DNA from 2 places in the Ligilactobacillus sp. MP3 genome. Region 1 is predicted to be linked to the other one. Evidence: predicted binding sites of a transcription regulator. Region 1 holds the regulator's gene; the other holds the start of a gene.
The links. The regulator CtsR, encoded in region 1, represses protease genes until heat stress. The targets are predictions, from matches to a motif close to TTGGTCAAAAAAGGTCAAANA.
Positions count from the first base shown of each region.

Region 2: a site for CtsR is predicted at 4,389-4,409, ahead of clpP (ATP-dependent Clp endopeptidase proteolytic subunit ClpP). Genes of this name have one in related genera too.

Region 1 is NZ_JANFQI010000007.1:4,189-13,485, reverse strand. It holds gene NOU10_RS06260 (DNA-directed RNA polymerase subunit beta) at 1-1,723, opposite strand, end outside; gene NOU10_RS06255 (ATP-dependent Clp protease ATP-binding subunit) at 1,967-4,465, opposite strand; gene NOU10_RS06250 (CtsR family transcriptional regulator) at 4,475-4,942, opposite strand; tRNA gene NOU10_RS06245 (tRNA-Pro) at 5,133-5,206, opposite strand; gene NOU10_RS06240 (dihydroorotate dehydrogenase) at 5,243-6,187, opposite strand; gene carB (carbamoyl-phosphate synthase large subunit) at 6,206-9,297, opposite strand, start outside.
Region 2 is NZ_JANFQI010000001.1:86,893-96,189, reverse strand. It holds gene tpiA (triose-phosphate isomerase) at 1-415, opposite strand, end outside; gene pgk (phosphoglycerate kinase) at 473-1,675, opposite strand; gene gap (type I glyceraldehyde-3-phosphate dehydrogenase) at 1,781-2,794, opposite strand; gene NOU10_RS00500 (sugar-binding transcriptional regulator) at 2,857-3,885, opposite strand; gene clpP (ATP-dependent Clp endopeptidase proteolytic subunit ClpP) at 4,487-5,080, shown strand; gene whiA (DNA-binding protein WhiA) at 5,130-6,077, opposite strand; gene yvcK (YvcK family protein) at 6,100-7,113, opposite strand; gene rapZ (RNase adapter RapZ) at 7,110-7,991, opposite strand; gene NOU10_RS00475 (NAD(P)H-binding protein) at 8,175-8,816, opposite strand; gene NOU10_RS00470 (S-ribosylhomocysteine lyase) at 8,841-9,297, opposite strand, start outside.

The sequences.
Region 1 (9,297 bases):
CTGTTAAGTAGTCAATTTTGTCTGTAACTTTATGTGTTTCCCAAGATACACGACGATATGGTGTTTCAACAAAACCATACTTATTAATACGAGCATAAGAAGATAAACTGTTGATCAAACCGATGTTAGGACCTTCAGGAGTTTCGATAGGACACATACGACCATAGTGTGTATAGTGAACGTCACGAACTTCGTATCCAGCACGATCACGAGTCAAACCACCAGGTCCCAAAGCAGAGAAACGACGCTTATGAGACAATTCACCCAATGGATTAGTTTGGTCCATGAATTGGGACAATTGAGAACTTCCGAAGAATTCTTTAATTGAAGCAACAACTGGACGAATATTAATCAATTGTTGTGGTGTAACAGTTGATGTATCTTGAATTGACATACGTTCACGTACAACACGTTCCATACGTGATAAACCAATTCTAAATTGGTTTTGTAATAATTCACCTACAGAGCGAGTACGACGGTTACCCAAGTGGTCAATATCATCTGTTGAACCCATACCTTCTTGTAAATTGAAGAAGTAGTTCATGGAAGCTACTATATCAGCTGGTGTAATGTGCTTGAATTGGATATCAACATTTGCATTACCAATAACATTTACTACCTTTTCTGGATCCTTTGGTGAATATACTTTCACAATTTGAAGAGTCATTGGTTCTTGAACAACACCTTCTTCAGATGGATGGAAAGTAAATGTCTTGAAGTCATCTCTTGCTAAGTATGGAGCTAATTTATCCATAACTTGCTTATCAATAACTTCATCCTTATTTACAATAATTTCGCCTGTATCAGGATCAGCCAATGTTTCTGCAACAGTTAAATTCAATAAGCGTGTCTTTAAATCTAACTTCTTGTTAATCTTATAACGACCAACAGGTGCTAAATCATAGCGCTTTGGATCAAAGAAACGAGCTGTTAACAAACTACGTGATGAATCAGCAGTCTTTGGTTCACCTGGACGTAGACGTTCATAAATATCTTTCAAAGATTCTTCTACACGAGAATCATCCATATTCTTATGTACATCTTTTTCCAAAGTAAGCATCAAGCTATCGCTATTAGATCCTAAAATTTCTACAATTTCATTATCAGAACCGTATCCCAAAGCACGGATAAGTTCTGTTAATGGAATTTTACGAGTACGATCAATACGTACATATGCTACATTCTTTGCATCTGTTTCATATTCTAACCAAGCCCCACGATTAGGAATTACAGTTGTACCGTAGTTAGTACGACCATTCTTATCTAATTCGGAGTTGAAGTATACACCTGGAGAACGAACTAATTGTGAAACAATAACACGTTCTGCCCCGTTAATAATGAATGTACCTTGCTTAGTCATCAATGGAAAATCACCAAAGAATACATCTTGTGACTTAATTTCACCAGTTTCATGGTTGATTAAGCGTAAAGTAACATGTAATGGTGCTGAATAATTAGCATCATGTTGACGTGCTTCTTCAACTGTATACTTTGGTTCTAAAAGTTGATAATCTACAAATTCAAGTGATAATTTACCTTGAAAATCTTCAATTGGCATAATGTCATCAAACATTTCACGAAGACCTTCATCTAAAAACCACTTGTAAGAATCAGTTTGAACTTCAATCAAGTTAGGTAGATCAAGAACTTCTTTAATTCGCGAGTAACTTCTACGTACACGGTGTTTACCGTATTTTACTAAGTGTCCTGCCAAGTTGTTCACCTCTCAAAAAATTTGCTGTGACTCGATTAATTTATTACAATTTTATTACATTTTTTATTTTTACCGGTTTTTTGGCAAAAAAAAGCAAAAACAGACAGAGACAAATTAAATTTGCTTCATACTATTTTTGCTTTTATCAAGTCTGCTATGGACAATATATCATAACAAACAATCAATTCACAGTTTTTCGCATTTATATATTTTAAATGGATATTCGGTATTTGTCAATACTAAATATAACTATTAATTATTTATTTTTTCTGCAGCTACTGGATTCTTAACTTTTATCGTTATTTCACCCTTTTTAGCACCTATTGTTACTGTTGCTCCAGTTTCGATATTACCTGCTAATAATTCTTCACTTAGTAAGTCCTCTATCTTATCTTGAAGGACACGTCTAATAGGACGAGCACCATATTCAGCATCAAATCCAGCTTCTGCAACTATATCTATTGCTGCAGGGGTTATTTTCAGATTAATATTTTGTTCTTTAATCCTATCTATAATATTCTTAGCCATCAATTTAACAATTTGATGAATTTCTTCTTTATTAAGCGAATGGAATACAACAGTTTCGTCAAGACGATTCAAGAATTCTGGTCTAAAAGTCTTCTTCAATGTTTCTCTAACTTTTGCTGCCATTGCTTCATAATCATCGCTGACATCTTTTGCACCAAAACCTACTGATTTTTCATCGCGTAAGGCTGTAGCACCTAAGTTAGATGTCATAATGATAATTGTATTTCTGAAGTCTACCTTTCTACCTTTAGAATCAGTTAAAAATCCATCATCCAATACTTGTAACAAGATATTGAAAACATCATTATGAGCTTTTTCAACTTCATCTAATAATACTACTGAATAAGGATTATTTCTAACCTTTTCAGTTAATTGTCCGCCTTCATCATATCCTACGTATCCAGGAGGAGATCCAATTAAACGACTAGTTGTGTATTTCTCCATATATTCACTCATATCAATTCTAATCATTGAATCCTCTGAGCCAAACATAGCTTCTGCTAAAGCTTTAGCTAATTCAGTTTTACCTACACCTGTAGGACCTAAGAACATAAATGAGCCAATTGGTCTTGTAGGATCCTTCAAACCACTTCTTGCTCTTCTTATCGCTTTACTTACTGCTTTAACAGCTTCATCTTGTCCTATAACTCGATTATGCAATATCTTTTCTAATCTAATTAGTCGGTCTCCTTCAGAACGATTAATTTGAGTCACTGGAACACCAGTCCATTCAGAAACAACTTCTGCAATATCTTCAGCCGTAACTTTTACACGATAGTTATTGCTATCCTCTTCATCTTTGTCACGTTGGATTTGCTTTTCAAGCTTTTCTTGAATCTTTAATTCTTCATTTCTGATTTCTGCAGCTTTTTCAAAATCTTCTTTTAACAACGCTTCTGTCTTCTCTTGAGAAAGCTCTGATAATTTCTTCTTTATTGCAGAAACTTTGTCCACTTTTTGTGCATTATTAATTCTTACTCTAGCAGCAGCCTCATCCATTAAATCAATTGCCTTGTCAGGTAAAAATCTTGAAGCAATATATCTTTTACTTAACTTAACTGCACTCTCTAATGCCTCATCTGTAATTTGAAGTTGATGGTGTTTTTCATATTTAGGACGTAATCCTTTTAGAATTGTCAACGCTACTTCTGGAGTTGGTTCATTAATTGTCACACTAGCAAAGCGTCTTTCCAAAGCTGCATCAGCTTCAACATATTTTTGATATTCATTTAAAGTTGTTGCACCTATTACTTGTACTTCACCACGCGCTAATGCTGGTTTTAAAATATTGGAAGCATCTATCGCGCCTTCAGCACCACCCGCGCCTATTAGAGTATGCATTTCATCAATGAATAAAATAACATTGCCATCTTCACGAATTTCTTCAATAATCTTCTTTAATCGATCTTCAAATTCACCACGATATTTTGTTCCAGCAACCAAAGATCCCATATCAAGCATCATTACACGCTTATTCTTCAAATTATCAGGAACTTCACCATTTACAATCTTTTGTGAAAATCCTTCTGCAACAGCTGTTTTACCTACACCTGGTTCTCCCAAAAGAACTGGATTATTCTTTGTCCTTCTACTTAAAATTTGAACAACACGCTTAATTTCATTATCTCTACCAACTACTGGATCAATTTGATCTTTACGCACCATTTCTGTCAAATCACGTGCTAATTCATCTAACGTAGGTGTACCATTATCCTGTTTCTTTTCTGATAACGCTAATTTCTTACGTGTTCTATTAGCTGTTGTTGCATCTACACCCATTGTACGATAGGTAATATTTTTCACCTTACGTAAATCAATATTCAGAGCTGCTAGAATACGTGAAGAAATAGTTTTATCATCTTCTAATAGTGCTAACAAAATATGTTCTGTTCCTACCTTTTCAACATTAAAAAGTTTAGCATGTTCTCTAGCACGCTCTAATACATAACGAGTCCTTGGGGAATATGGTAAATAAGTATCAGCGCCTCTACGTTGTAAATTACCGTATCCTACGATATGTTCAATTTCTTCTCGCACATCTACTTCAGTTACTACAAAACTTTGTAATACTTTAGCAGCTACGCCATTTTTTTCCATTGTTAGTGCTAAAAGCAAATGCTCTGTTCCTATTGCTTGATGCTTGAAGTAATTAGCTTGTTGTTGTGCAAGAACTAATACTTGTTTAGCACTCGGTGTATACCTTTCTTCCATAGCCATAACCATTACTCCCTTCTATTCTTCGCATCTCAATTGATTTAAGATACTTACCAAAATCCTTGCGCGAATCATATTTTCCATTTCAGCAGTCGGCAAATCCAAAGCTTGTCGGCTAATAGCAGCTAAGACATAATTTGCTTCTTTTCTAGAAAAGACGCCATCCTCGTATAAACTACTAATTAATTGGTAAGCCTGGTTTTCTGTAATTTCAGTGCCAATTGCAGAAATCAAATCATCTAAAACAGACTGATTCTCTGCCAAATCTACTTTTACAATCCGAATATAGCCGCCACCGCCACGTTTACTTTTAACAACATAGCCATTTTTCAAAGTAAAACGAGTTTTTATTACATAATTAATTTGTGATGGAACACAGTCAAATTGCTGTGCAATCTCAGACCGCTTTATTTCAATTCTTCTTGAATCAGCCAATATATCTTTCAAATATTGTTCAATAATATCTGAAATGTTACGGTTCTGCATAATTCTCCATCCTCTCTTGTAGGTTTGACCTACATTGACTTTTAGTCTATTATAAATGAATTTCGGCAACAAATGCAAAAATTTAGTATCTATTAACAATCAAAAAACTCTCTTTAAAGTAGTGCAAGAATTTTTTAATCCCTACTCTACTCAAAGAGAGTTTAACAATATTGTGTTTTTTAGAATCCTATCGGAAAAACAAGATTCGAACTTGCAACCCCATCGTCCCGAACGATGTGCTCTACCAAGCTGAGCTATTTTCCGAGTACAGATTCTATTATATTACTTTATTTTTACTTATTAAAGCTTGAACGCTCCACGTTTTTTCACATTTAAACGTAATTCCTCAAGACTTTCAATTCCCAATTCTTCCATTCTTTTTGGAAGTTCTTCAATTAAATGTGGACAAATCATAGAATCATGGAAATGTGCAGTTCCAACAGCAACAGCTGAAGCACCAGCCATATACATCTCTAAGACATCATCTACTGTTTCTACTCCGCCCATTCCAATAATTGGCAAATCAGTGTTTTGAGCGACTTGATAGATCATTCTAATCGCAATTGCTTTTACAGCTTTTCCAGATAAACCACCCATAATGTTACCAAGTACTGGTTTACCTGAAGCTACATCTATATGCATTCCTAAAACTGTATTAATCATGCTTATTCCATCTGCTCCACCACGCTCTACAGCTTTGGCAATAGCCACTATATCTGTTACATTAGGTGAGAGTTTTACATAAACAGGAACTGTTGAAACTTCCTTAACTTTCTTTGTTAATCTTTCAGCAACTTCTGGAACAGTTCCAAATGCCATACCACCCTCATGGACATTAGGACAAGATATATTCAGTTCTAATGCATTAACCATTCCTGATTGTGACAACTTAGTAGCTACTTCAACATAATCATCCTCTGTTGCTCCACCAACACTTCCAATTATTGGTAGTTCAGGATATTTTTCTCTTAAAGTTGATAACTTTTCAGACACTACTACATCTACACCAGGATTAGTAAGACCAACTGCATTTAAGACTCCATCTTCAATTACTGATATTTTAGGATCAGGATTCCCGGTTCTAGCTTCTGGAGTAGTAGTTTTTATAACCAATGCTCCTAATGTATCCAAAGAATATTTATTAGCGCTTGGAACATCGCCAAAGCCAAAAGTTCCACTAGCAGGCATGATAGGATTTTTTAATTCTAGTCCAGGCAATGATACTGCCAATTTTTTTGTTTCCATGATAAATTCCTCCATTAATTAAAGTGAGTTAGTAGCAAATGAACGATTTTCAAGTGCTTTTAATAATGCATCTGCTGTATTTAATGATGTTAGCAATGCAATATTATGCTCGATAGCTAATTGACGGATTACAAACCCATCCGATGCTACTTCTTGATCATGACTCATAGTATTGATTACTAAATCAACACCATCATTAACGATCAAATCATGTAATGAAGTTTCATTACCAGTATCTTTACCTAACTTATCTACAGTTTGTACAAACAAACCATTTTCACGTAAAAATTGACTTGTTCCTTCAGTTGCAAACATACGATAACCTATCTTACTAAATCTCTTAGCAAGTGGTAATACAGCATCCTTATCTTTATCTTCAATTGTTAATAGCACGTTTCCATTATCTGGTAATTCCATCTTAGCACCTGTAAATGCTTTATACAGTGCTTTTTCAAAGGTGTAGTCACTACCCATAACTTCACCTGTAGACTTCATTTCAGGTCCTAAGAAGCTATCAACATCTGCTAACTTACTAAATGAGAATACTGGTGCTTTAACATGTACCATATCACTTTCACGGTATAAACCACTTTGATATCCTTGTTCTGCTAATGATTCTCCTAGAATTACTCTTGTTGCAACTTGTGCCATTTCAATTCCAGTAATCTTACTTAAGAATGGTACAGTTCGACTAGCACGAGGATTTACTTCTAACACATATGCTTCGTTGTTATGGATAATAAATTGAATATTCATAATACCAACACACTTTAATGCGACAGCTAACTTTTCAGTTGCATCCACAATTTGTTGCTTTATATTTTCATCAAAGCTTTGAGGTGGATAAACAGCCATAGAATCACCACTGTGGACGCCAGCATGTTCAATATGTTCCATAATACCTGGAAGTAATACGTCTTTACCATCACAAATCGCATCTACTTCACATTCTAGACCTGACAAGTAAGCATCTACGAGAATTGGGTGATCAATTTCTGCAGGAGCATTTTGTGCTAAATAATCTAATAACTCTTGTTCATTGTTAACAATTTCCATAGCACGACCACCTAAAACATAACTTGGACGAACTAATACTGGATAGCCAATTTCTTCTGCACAAGCAATAACTTGTTCTTGAGTGGTTGCTGTTTTACCAATTGGTTGTTTCAATCCTAAATTCTTAATTGTTTGGTCAAATAGTTCTCTATCTTCAGCTCTATCCAGATCTTCAACTGTTGTACCTAAAATCTTTACACCATGTGCTTTTAATCCAGCGGCTAAGTTAATCGCTGTTTGCCCACCAAATTGTACAATTACTCCCATTGGTTGTTCTAAATCAATCACATTTAAAACATCTTCAAGTGTTAAAGGTTCGAAATACAATTTATCAGAAATCGAGAAATCTGTTGATACTGTTTCAGGATTAGAATTCATTACAATTGCTTCATATCCTAATTTTTGGATAGCCTTAACACTGTGTACAGTTGCATAGTCAAATTCTACACCTTGGCCAATTCTAATAGGACCTGAACCTATTACAAGCACTGACTTTTTATCAGATTTTTTACTTTCATTTTCTAAGTCATATGAGCTATAGAAATAAGGTGTACTTGAATCAAATTCTGCTGCACAAGTATCTACCATCTTGTAAACAGGTAGCAATTTATGTTCTTTACGTAAATTTCTTACTTCATCTTCTGTAGTACCCCATAACTTAGCAATTGTGTAATCACTATATCCATAACGTTTTGCACGTTTTAAAACATCTAAATCTTCTTTATTTTGAGAAAGTTCACTTTCTAACTCTACAATTTGTTTTACAATATCTAAGTAATACAAATTAATCTTGGTTAATTCGTGTACTTCTTCAATTGTGTAACCCCTACGAAATGCTTCTGCTATATAAAATAGTCTGTCATCTTGTGCGTGGAATAATTTTTCTTCTACTTCATCATCAGTTGCAGATTGTGCTTTAGCAGAAATTAAATCTTTTTCGTCAATTTCTAATGAGCGAATTGCTTTTTGTAAAGCTTCTTGAGCACTACGTCCAATAGCCATTACTTCACCAGTTGCCTTCATTTGAGTACCTAAACGACGATTTGCACGAGTAAATTTATCAAATGGCCAACGTGGAATCTTAGCAACAACATAGTCAAGAGCGGGTTCAAATTCAGCAAATGTTGTTCCTGTAACAGGATTTTTAATTTCATCCAGTGTCAATCCTACAGCAATCTTAGCTGCTAATTTAGCAATAGGATAACCTGTTGCTTTAGAAGCTAATGCTGATGAACGTGATACACGAGGATTTACTTCAATAACATAGTATCTATAACTATTAGGATCCAAAGCTAATTGAACATTACATCCACCTTCAATTTTCAATGCTCTTATTAATTTCAAAGAGCAGTTACGCAACATCTGATATTCTCTATCTGATAAAGTTTGAGTTGGAGCAAACACGATAGAATCACCTGTATGTATACCAACTGGATCAAAGTTTTCCATTGAACATACTACCATCGCATTATTATCAGCGTCTCTCATTACTTCAAATTCAATTTCTTTGTAACCCATAATTGATTTTTCAATCAAACATTGAGTTGCTGGTGACAGTTCTAGACCATTGGCTACTATTTCCTTTAATTGTTCAGGATTATCACACAATCCGCCACCAGTTCCTCCCATCGTAAATGCAGGACGAACAATAACAGGATATCCAATTTCAGCTGCAAAATCTAAAGCTTCTTGCACAGTTTCAACAGTCTTTGAGTCTGGAACTGGTTCATTTAATTCTTGCATTAATTCCTTAAATCTTTGTCTGTCTTCAGCTTGATCAATTGCATCTAATTGCGTTCCTAGAAGCTTTATTCCTAATTCTTCTAAAATTCCAGTTTTAGCCAATGCGATTGCTAAGTTCAAACCAATTTGACCACCTAAAGTAGGTAAAATTGCATCTGGAAATTCTTGACGAATGATTCGAGAAACTGATTCAACTGTTAATGGCTCAATATATACCTTGTCGGCAATTTCTGTATCTGTCATGATAGTAGCAGGATTGGAGTTTACTAAAACTACTTCATATCCTTCTTCACGTAAAGCCAAACAAGCTT
Region 2 (9,297 bases), on a different contig from region 1:
CTTTTCCAGCTTCACGAGTTTCCAAAGATTCACCACAGCAAATGATTGGTGTTAAACCATTACGGAAGATAGCGTGAGCTTTCTTGTTAATATCTTCATCAGTTTCGTGGAAGTAATCACGACGTTCGGAATGACCGATAACAACGTAGTCTACTCCCATTTCCTTTAGTACTTTTGGTGATGTTTCACCTGTAAAAGCACCTTCATCTTCAAAGTAGCAGTTTTCAGCTGCAACTTTTAAATCAGAACCTTTTGCATTTTCAAGTAATGCTGGTAAGTCAACAGCAGGAGCTGCAATAACAGCTTCAACTTCAGATGCTGCTGGTAAATTATCCTTAACAGCTTTTACAAATTCTGCAGTTTGTTCTGGATTCATATTCATTTTCCAGTTACCTGCGATAATTGGTGTACGCACAATAAATCATCCTTTCAGAAATTAAACCTCAACCTAGTTTCTATAACTTAACTTAAATTACTTATCAGAAACTGCTGCGATACCAGGTAATGTCTTACCTTCTAGATATTCAAGGGAAGCACCACCACCAGTAGAAATGTGTGTTAACTTGTCAGCAACACCTAATTGTTGTACAGCAGCTGTAGAATCGCCACCACCAACAATTGTTGTAGCATCGCTTAAAGTACCTAAGAACTTACCTACTTCAAGTGTACCTTTTGCAAAGTTGCTCATTTCAAATACACCCATAGGTCCGTTCCATACAACTGTCTTAGCATCTTTCAAAGTATCTTCAAATAATTCAACAGATTTTGGTCCAATATCTAGAGCCATGTAACCATCTGGAATATCACCTTCAACAACTTCACTAGGTGCATCGTTGTTAAATTCTTTTGCACATACGTTGTCTACAGGTAATACTAGCTTATCGCCAGCTTTTTCCATAATTTCCTTAGCTAATTCGATCTTATCTTTTTCAACTAAAGAGTTACCGATTTTGATACCCTTAGCAGCGTAGAATGTATATGTCATACCACCACCAACGATAACTTTATCAGCTTTTCCTAATAAGTGGTTAATAACACCAATCTTATCAGAAACTTTAGCACCACCTAAGATAGCAACAAATGGGTGCTTTGGATTATCCACAGCGTTGCCTAAAAACTTGATTTCTTTTTCAAGTAAGTAACCTGCAGCAGCTTGCTTACCTTCAGCCTTCATAGCTTCAGAAATACCAACGTTAGAAGCATGTGAACGGTGAGCTGTACCAAATGCATCGTTTACGAATACATCACCTAATGATGCCCAGTACTTACCTAATTCTGGATCATTTCCAGATTCTTTCTTACCATCTAAGTCTTCAAAACGAGTATTTTCAACTAAAAGAACGTCGCCATCATTCATATTATTGATAGCATCTTCAAGTTGTGCTCCACGTGTAGCAGGAACAAATGTAACAGGCTTGTTTAATAATTCTGCAAGACGTTCTGCAACTGGACGTAAGGATAATTCTTTCTTATCTTCTTCCTTCTTAACACGTCCTAAGTGTGAGAATAAAATAGCCTTTCCATCGTGTTCAATAATGTAGTTAATTGTTGGTAAAGCAGCAACAATACGGTTGTCGTTACCAATTACTCCATTTTTAATAGGAACATTAAAGTCAACACGCATAAGAACTTTTTTACCTTTTACGTCTAAATCTGAAACAATAAGTTTAGCCATGATTTTAGTAAACCTCCAAAGTAGAATTAAAATAAAAGGCGGAAGGAGTAACCTCCTCCCGCCTCAGTAACTTGCATTGCAAATTAATTTTAGTAAAAACTAAAATTAGATCATGCTAGCAAATTTTTCTAATGTACGGATCATTTGAGATGTGAAACCGTATTCGTTGTCGTACCATGCAACAACTTTAACAACTTGGCCGTCACCCTTACCAACAACTTGTGTTTGAGTTGGGTCAAATACAGAACCAAATGTTGTACCGATAATGTCAGAAGAAACAATGCCATCTGCGTTGTAACCGAATGATGGGTTGTTTTCTGTAACTTTCTTAACTGCTTCGTTAACTTCTTCAGCTGTAACTTCTTTGTCAAGAGTTGCAACTAATTCTGTTAAGGAACCTGTAATTACAGGAACACGTTGTGCATGTCCATCTAACTTACCGTTCAATTCTGGAACAACTAAACCGATAGCTTTTGCAGCACCAGTTGAGTGAGGAATTGTGTTTTGAGCAGCAGCACGAGCGTTACGAACGTTACCCTTGCGATCTGGACCATCTTGTAATTTTTGTGTAGCTGTGTAAGCATGGATTGTTGTCATTGTACCAGCTTTGATACCAAATGCATCGTTAACAGCCTTTGCAAGTGGTGCCAAGCAGTTTGTTGTACATGAAGCAGCAGAAACAATCTTGTCATCAGCTGTGATTGCATCGTCGTTTACACCGTAAACGATTGTTGTCATGTCACCTGCAGGAGCAGAAACTAATACACGTTTTGCACCAGCTTCAAGGTGAGCAGATGCCTTTTCTTTAGATGTGTAGAAACCTGTTGATTCAAGAACTAAGTCTACGCCATCGTTCTTAACCCAAGGAATGTTCTTAGCATCAGCTTCAGCATAAACAGGAATTTCCTTACCATTTACGATAAGTGCGTTGTCTGTAGCAGAAACTTCACCGTCAAATTGACCATGAGCTGTATCATATTTCAATAAGTGTGCTAACATTGCTGGAGATGTTAAGTCGTTGATAGCAACAACTTCCAAGTCCTTAGATGTTTCAGCAATACGACGGAATGCTAAACGACCGATACGGCCAAAACCATTAATACCTACTTTAGTTGTCATAACTAAAATTTCCTCCTTTAGGAAATGAAAATTTTATTTTATTTTAAAAGGTAATAGAATTACTACCCTTTTAAAATCATCTTAGCAGCTCCTTCGTCAGTAATCAAGTATGTTTTCTCAGGAGCGTTCTTCATGTATGCTGCTATTGCTCGTGCTTTAGAACTACCACCAGCAACAGCGATTATACAATCCATATTCGCGAGATCTTCAAGTTGCAATCCAATTCTAGGAATCTTGTAAACAACTTTCCCCTTATCGTCAAAGAAATAACCAAAAGTCTCAGACACAGCCTTACGCTCTTTTAGCATTGCTACCACATTTTTAGGCATCGAACGTCTCTCTGCCATACTAATTGCTTCACCTATACTATGAACAGCAGCATTACTCTGTCTAATTAAATTCACAACTTCTTGTACTACGGGTTCATTAAGAAGCGGACGATAAGTATCTTCGCTAACCTGTTCAGGCACATATAATGTCCTGTGATTACCACCAGTTTTTTCAGCCATTAAGCCACATACATTATTCGCCTGAATATCTAACCTTTCGCCTATACCACCACGGGCAGGCACGAAAGTCAAATCTCTATCTACTGCAATTTCGGAAGTCAAACAGGTAGCAACTTTAGCCATCGTAGTACCACCCATTGCAGCAATGACATTTTTACCCTTAGGCAATTCCTTACCTAGGATATCATTTACTAACTTGCCCATGTCCTCAATAATCAAAGGCTGTCTATCACTATCTCCCGAAACAATTAAACAGTTTCTTATACCTAGGTATCGAGATAATTCTTTCTCCATTTGTTGTAACCCTAATAAAGAGTCCATCAACTTGGAAAGGCCTTGTATTGTTCTTTTACCTTTAGCAGTCAAAATCATACCAGACTTTGTTGAAGCAATTAATTCTTGCTTCCTTAAATAATCTGTTTCAGTCCGCAAAACTCGTTCACTCATGCCCAAGGTTTGTGCTAATACTCTTCTGCCAACTGGTTCAGACCAATCAATATTTCTTAAGATAATGAATCTTTTCCTCAGAACATCAATTAAATCCGGAACGATTGACTCAATCAACTCTACTTCCTCGCGCATTTTATGTCCTCTTTCTTGCGGGACTCTTGACGTCCAACAGTGTCATCGAGCGACCCAGTTAAGTTAAAAAGAAAAAGTACAACAACAATTAATTAACCATTAAACTGTTCTTATACCTCAACTACATTTGTAGTATATCAATATTCTTTAAATTTTGCAAGCCTTTAAACTCTCTAATTTGAGCGTTTCTTTATAAATTCTTTAAATCTTAATTAAATTAACTTTTCTATAAATAATATCGAAATATTCAGAATTTTTATTTCTAAATTTCATTTTGTAATGATAAAATCCGAACATTATTTATAATAAAATAAAAAGCCAGCTCAACCCTGAACCAGCTTAAAAATTAATTATATGCCGTCTCGGAGTCGAACCGAGATTACAAGAACCGGAATCTTGTGTGATATCCATTACACTAACAGCACAAATTAAATAACGTTATTGATTTTACTTCATATAAACTTTAAAAGCAATAAAATTATTTTCATTTAATTAAGGCTTTAAATTTGACCATTATTGACCTTTGTACTAAACTAGCAATATAAGAGCTTGAATGCTAAAATTATTCAAGAATATAAATTTTATTTAGGAGGTTTCTCTTATGAATTTAGTGCCTACAGTTATTGAACAATCTTCACAAGGTGAACGTGCTTATGATATTTATTCACGTTTATTAAAAGATAGAATTATTATGGTATCTGGTGAAGTCAATGATGACATGGCTAATGCTATCATCGCCCAACTTCTATTTTTAGATGCTCAAGATTCTGAAAAAGATATTTATATGTACATTAATTCTCCTGGTGGTTCTGTTTCTGCTGGTTTAGCAATCTACGATACAATGAATTTCGTTAATGCTGATGTTCAAACTATCGTTATGGGTATGGCTGCATCTATGGCTTCTGTCCTTGCAACAGCTGGTACCAAAGGTAAACGTTTTGCTCTACCTAATTCTGAAATTATGATTCATCAACCATTAGGTGGTGCTCAAGGACAATCAACTGAAATTCAAATTGCTGCTGAACACATTCTTAAGACTCGCAAGTTAATTAATCAAATCTTAGCTGACGGTTCTGGTCAAGATATTGAAACTATCAATAAAGATACTGAACGTGACAATTTCATGACTGCTCAACAAGCTGTAGATTATGGTTTGATTGATGGTATTATGAAGAATAAGAAGAAGATTAAATAATTAATACATTATAAAAAAGTTCCTAGACCATAAAATCTAGGAACTTTTTTTATAGTACCGCAATACTTTCACCAGCGCGTATTTTTTCGGCAATTTCATTTAATTTTCTCAACCTATGATTTATACCAGATTTAGAAATTGGTCCTCCAGGTATAAGTTCACCCAAATTCTTTAAGCTTTCTTCTGGATGCCCCAATCTCGCTATTGCTACTTCTTGTAATTTCTGTGGTAATTTATCAATTCCCACCTTAGCATCAATCAACTTAATATTATCAATTTGCTTTTTAGAAGCATCTGCGATTTTATTAAGATTAGCAGTTTCACAATTCACAATACGATTAACTGAATTTCTCATATCCCTAACAATTCTAATATCTTCAAATTTCAGCATAGCATTCGTTGCACCTATCAAAGATAAAAAGTCTGCTATTTTCTCAGCTTCTTTTAGATAAGTAATATAACCACTTCTTCTCTCTGTTTTCCTTGCATTTAATCCATATCTATTCATCATTTCACATATTGTATCATTATGATCTTCATATAGTGAGTAAATTTCTAAATGATATCTACTTGTTTCAGGATTATTAACAGAACCAGTTGCTAAAAATGCCCCACGTAAATATGATCTTACCTTGGCATCGTCATCCAAAAATTCTAAAGGAACAGTTTCTTTAATCTGAAAATTATCTAGTATATCTAAATCCTTTAAAATTTCATTTGTTCCAGTTTTTAAACGTACAATATAAAAATTATTCTTCTTCAATTTCATCTTTCGACGAACGATCAATTCACTCTCTATATCGTAAAACTGCTTTAATAATCGGTAGATACGCCTAGCAATAGCTGGATTTTCTGTTTGAACACTTAAAACAAATTGCTTATTAACAATACTCAATGAGCCATTCATCCTTATTAGTGCCATCAATTCAGCCTTAGCATTACCAAAATGAACCTCAAGCATTGTAAGTTCTTTTTTTACATCACTAGCGTATGACATTCCTCCACCTCTATTCTATACTCTAATTAAATTCATCGTCGTTCCATGACTTGGGTCTTCCAGTAAGCCTCATCAGTTCATCTACAACCTGATCTCCATTATGGAAAATTCCTCTATCACGCATTAATAAGAAGTTATCTGAAATAACTCTTGTTCCTTGTTCACGTAAACCTGAAAAATCATGTTTTACTTGATATAAGTATTCGTCGTATTTTTGTCTGTCTAAATAATCGCTAGGCACATTTTCAGTATTTACCAACACTGTGTCAATAAAGTTTTTACCTAAATGACTATTCAAAACTTTAACATGATCTGCATCTGAAAAATGTTCAGTTTCACCCTTTTGAGTCATGATGTTACAAATATATATAACCTCAGCCTTAGTTTCACAAACTGCACGACCCACATTTTCAATCATTAAATTAGGCAAGATACTAGTAAATAGACTTCCTGGCCCTAATACAATCTGATCAGCATTCATAATGGCATCAATTACTTCTGGCATCGCCTCTGGTTTACCTTCACCATTTGTTGTAACCCATACTTTTTTTATGGTTTTTCCAGCTGCTGAAATTTCTGCTTCACCAGAGATTTCACTACCATCAGTAAATTCTGCATTCAATACTAACGGAGTATTAGCAGCCGGATAGACATGTCCATCTACTTTCATTAATTCAGATAACTCTTGCACTGCATTAAAAATTCCTCTATTTTCCATTTCAGATAGTGCAGCTATTATAAGATTTCCAATTGCATGCCCTGAAAAGAACTGATCTTTAGAATTAAATCTGTACTGAAATATATCTTTATATACATCTGGTAGATCAGATAAAGCAACTAATACATTTCTAATATCTCCAGGCGGAACTACGTTAATATAATCTCTGATAATTCCGGAAGATCCTCCATCATCAGCAACTGTAACAACAGCAGTAATGTCAGCATCTCTCTTACGTAAACCATTTAAAATAACAGGAAGGCCAGTACCTCCACCTATGACAACAATTTTAGGTGTATTTCTTGTTTGTTGTTTCATGAGCGATTCACCGTCTCCTTTCGTTTATTCATATCACGATGTGACATATGAACAGGATACTCTTTAGATAATTCATTACCTATTCTTTCAGCTAATGCCACTGAGCGATGTTGCCCCCCTGTACATCCAATTGCAATTGTTACATTAGATTTCCCTTCTGCAATATAGCCTGGAATTACGTATTTTAGAAGAGATACAAATTTTTGATAAAATTCTTCTGTTTTCTCAGATTTCATCACATATTCGTATACAGCGTCATCCTTACCAGTTTTATTTCGCAATTCCGGTACATAGTAAGGATTAGGTAAGAAACGTACATCCATAACAATATCTGCATCTATAGGTAGTCCATATTTAAAACCAAATGACATAATTTCGATATGAAAAGTTTTGGTATCTCTAGATTCAAAATTCTTAAATATCTCTTCTCTTAGTTGACGTGGAGATAACTTAGAGGTATCAATAATGATTTGAGCATTTGACTTAATTGGTGCCAATAGTTCTCTTTCTAAATGAATTCCGTCTAAAATTCTTCCCTCCATAGCCAACGGATGAGATCTTCTAGTTTCTTTATATCTAGCAACTAGTTCTTCATCTGAAGCATCTAAAAACAATATTCTAGAAGAATTGAATTCATTTTCATCTAATTCTCTCACCATTTCTACAATTTCATCATAGAAAGCACGAGATCTTAAATCTACTACTAATGCTATTTTCGTTATTTTCCCAGATTCCTTAACCAATTCATAAAATTTAGGCAATAATTTAGGAGGCATATTATCCACACAAAAATAACCTAAATCTTCAAAACTCTGTACAGCTACTGTTTTCCCAGCACCACTCATTCCGGTAACTATTACTAATTGCAATGCACTCATGAACATCGCCTCAACTTTCTTATCCTTTTTAATCATTTTACCATTATATCATATCCGGGCGTGTCTTTAAAAAAATAAAAATATTCCTACATATATTTTAATTATAATTCTTTCCTTTTCACAAGAAATGACCCGCAATCCAAAGTCATCTTGCCTTTAGATATACGGGTCAAATCCGACACTCTAAATGTCTTTTAATGCTGTTTCAATTGGGTTATCTCCACTACACATCATAATAACTTTACCAATCGTATTGTTATATTTGATTACCTCTGCCAATACTTTAGCAACATCTGGAATTGGATTAGTATTACTTATTATTTCATTAAAAGATACTCTTCCAGTACCTGTTTCTTCAGTTAGTGATGCTGGCTGAACAACTGTATAGTCCAATTTGGTATCATTAACTAAATAATTATCTGCAAAGAATTTTGCGATATTATAATCAGTCAACGCTGCCAATGATTCATATTGTGCCCATTTTTCAGGCTGTAAAGCATACAAAGAACTCAACATTATATATCTTTTAACACCAACGTTCTCAGCTGCTTGTATCGTTTTGACAGCTCCCATTGCATCCGTTTGTAGCAAATCTTTACCTCTAGATCCAGCTACAAAGTAAATAACATCCATACCTTTAAAAACTTCAGACCAAGCACTAACATCACTATGCAAATCCAACTTAACTGGAACAACATTATCTAACTTAATAATTTTCTCAGGATGACGTGAACTTGCAGATACTTGATTACCATCATTAATTAAATTCTTAATTAGTTCTGATGCCACTCTACCAGAGCCACCAACTACAAATATCTTAGCCATGAAACATCCTCCTAACAAAAAAAATTAAATAACTTTTCTTTCAAATGGATCAGTTGAAATGCCATCAGTCAAAATCTTCTTACACCATTCTTGAGCAGAAAATAGAGAATGGTCTCTATAATTACCACAACTCTTAATATCTGTTCCTTGAACATCTTCCCAACTAGCATTAATAATGTCATTTAAAGATGCCTTTAAAGCTGTTGCAACTTCAGTAGTATCATGTTCACCCCACATAATTAAATGGAAACCTGTACGACATCCAAAAGGTGAGCAATCAATAACTCCATCCATATGATCACGCAAATATCCTGCCAACATATGTTCAATTGTATGCAATCCAGCTGTTGGAATTGCATTTTCATTTGGTTGAACAAATCTTAAATCAAAATTTGAAATCTTATCTCCTTTTGCACCTGTTTCAACAGTAATTAAACGTACATATGGAGCCTTAACAGCTGTATGATCTAATGTAAAACTT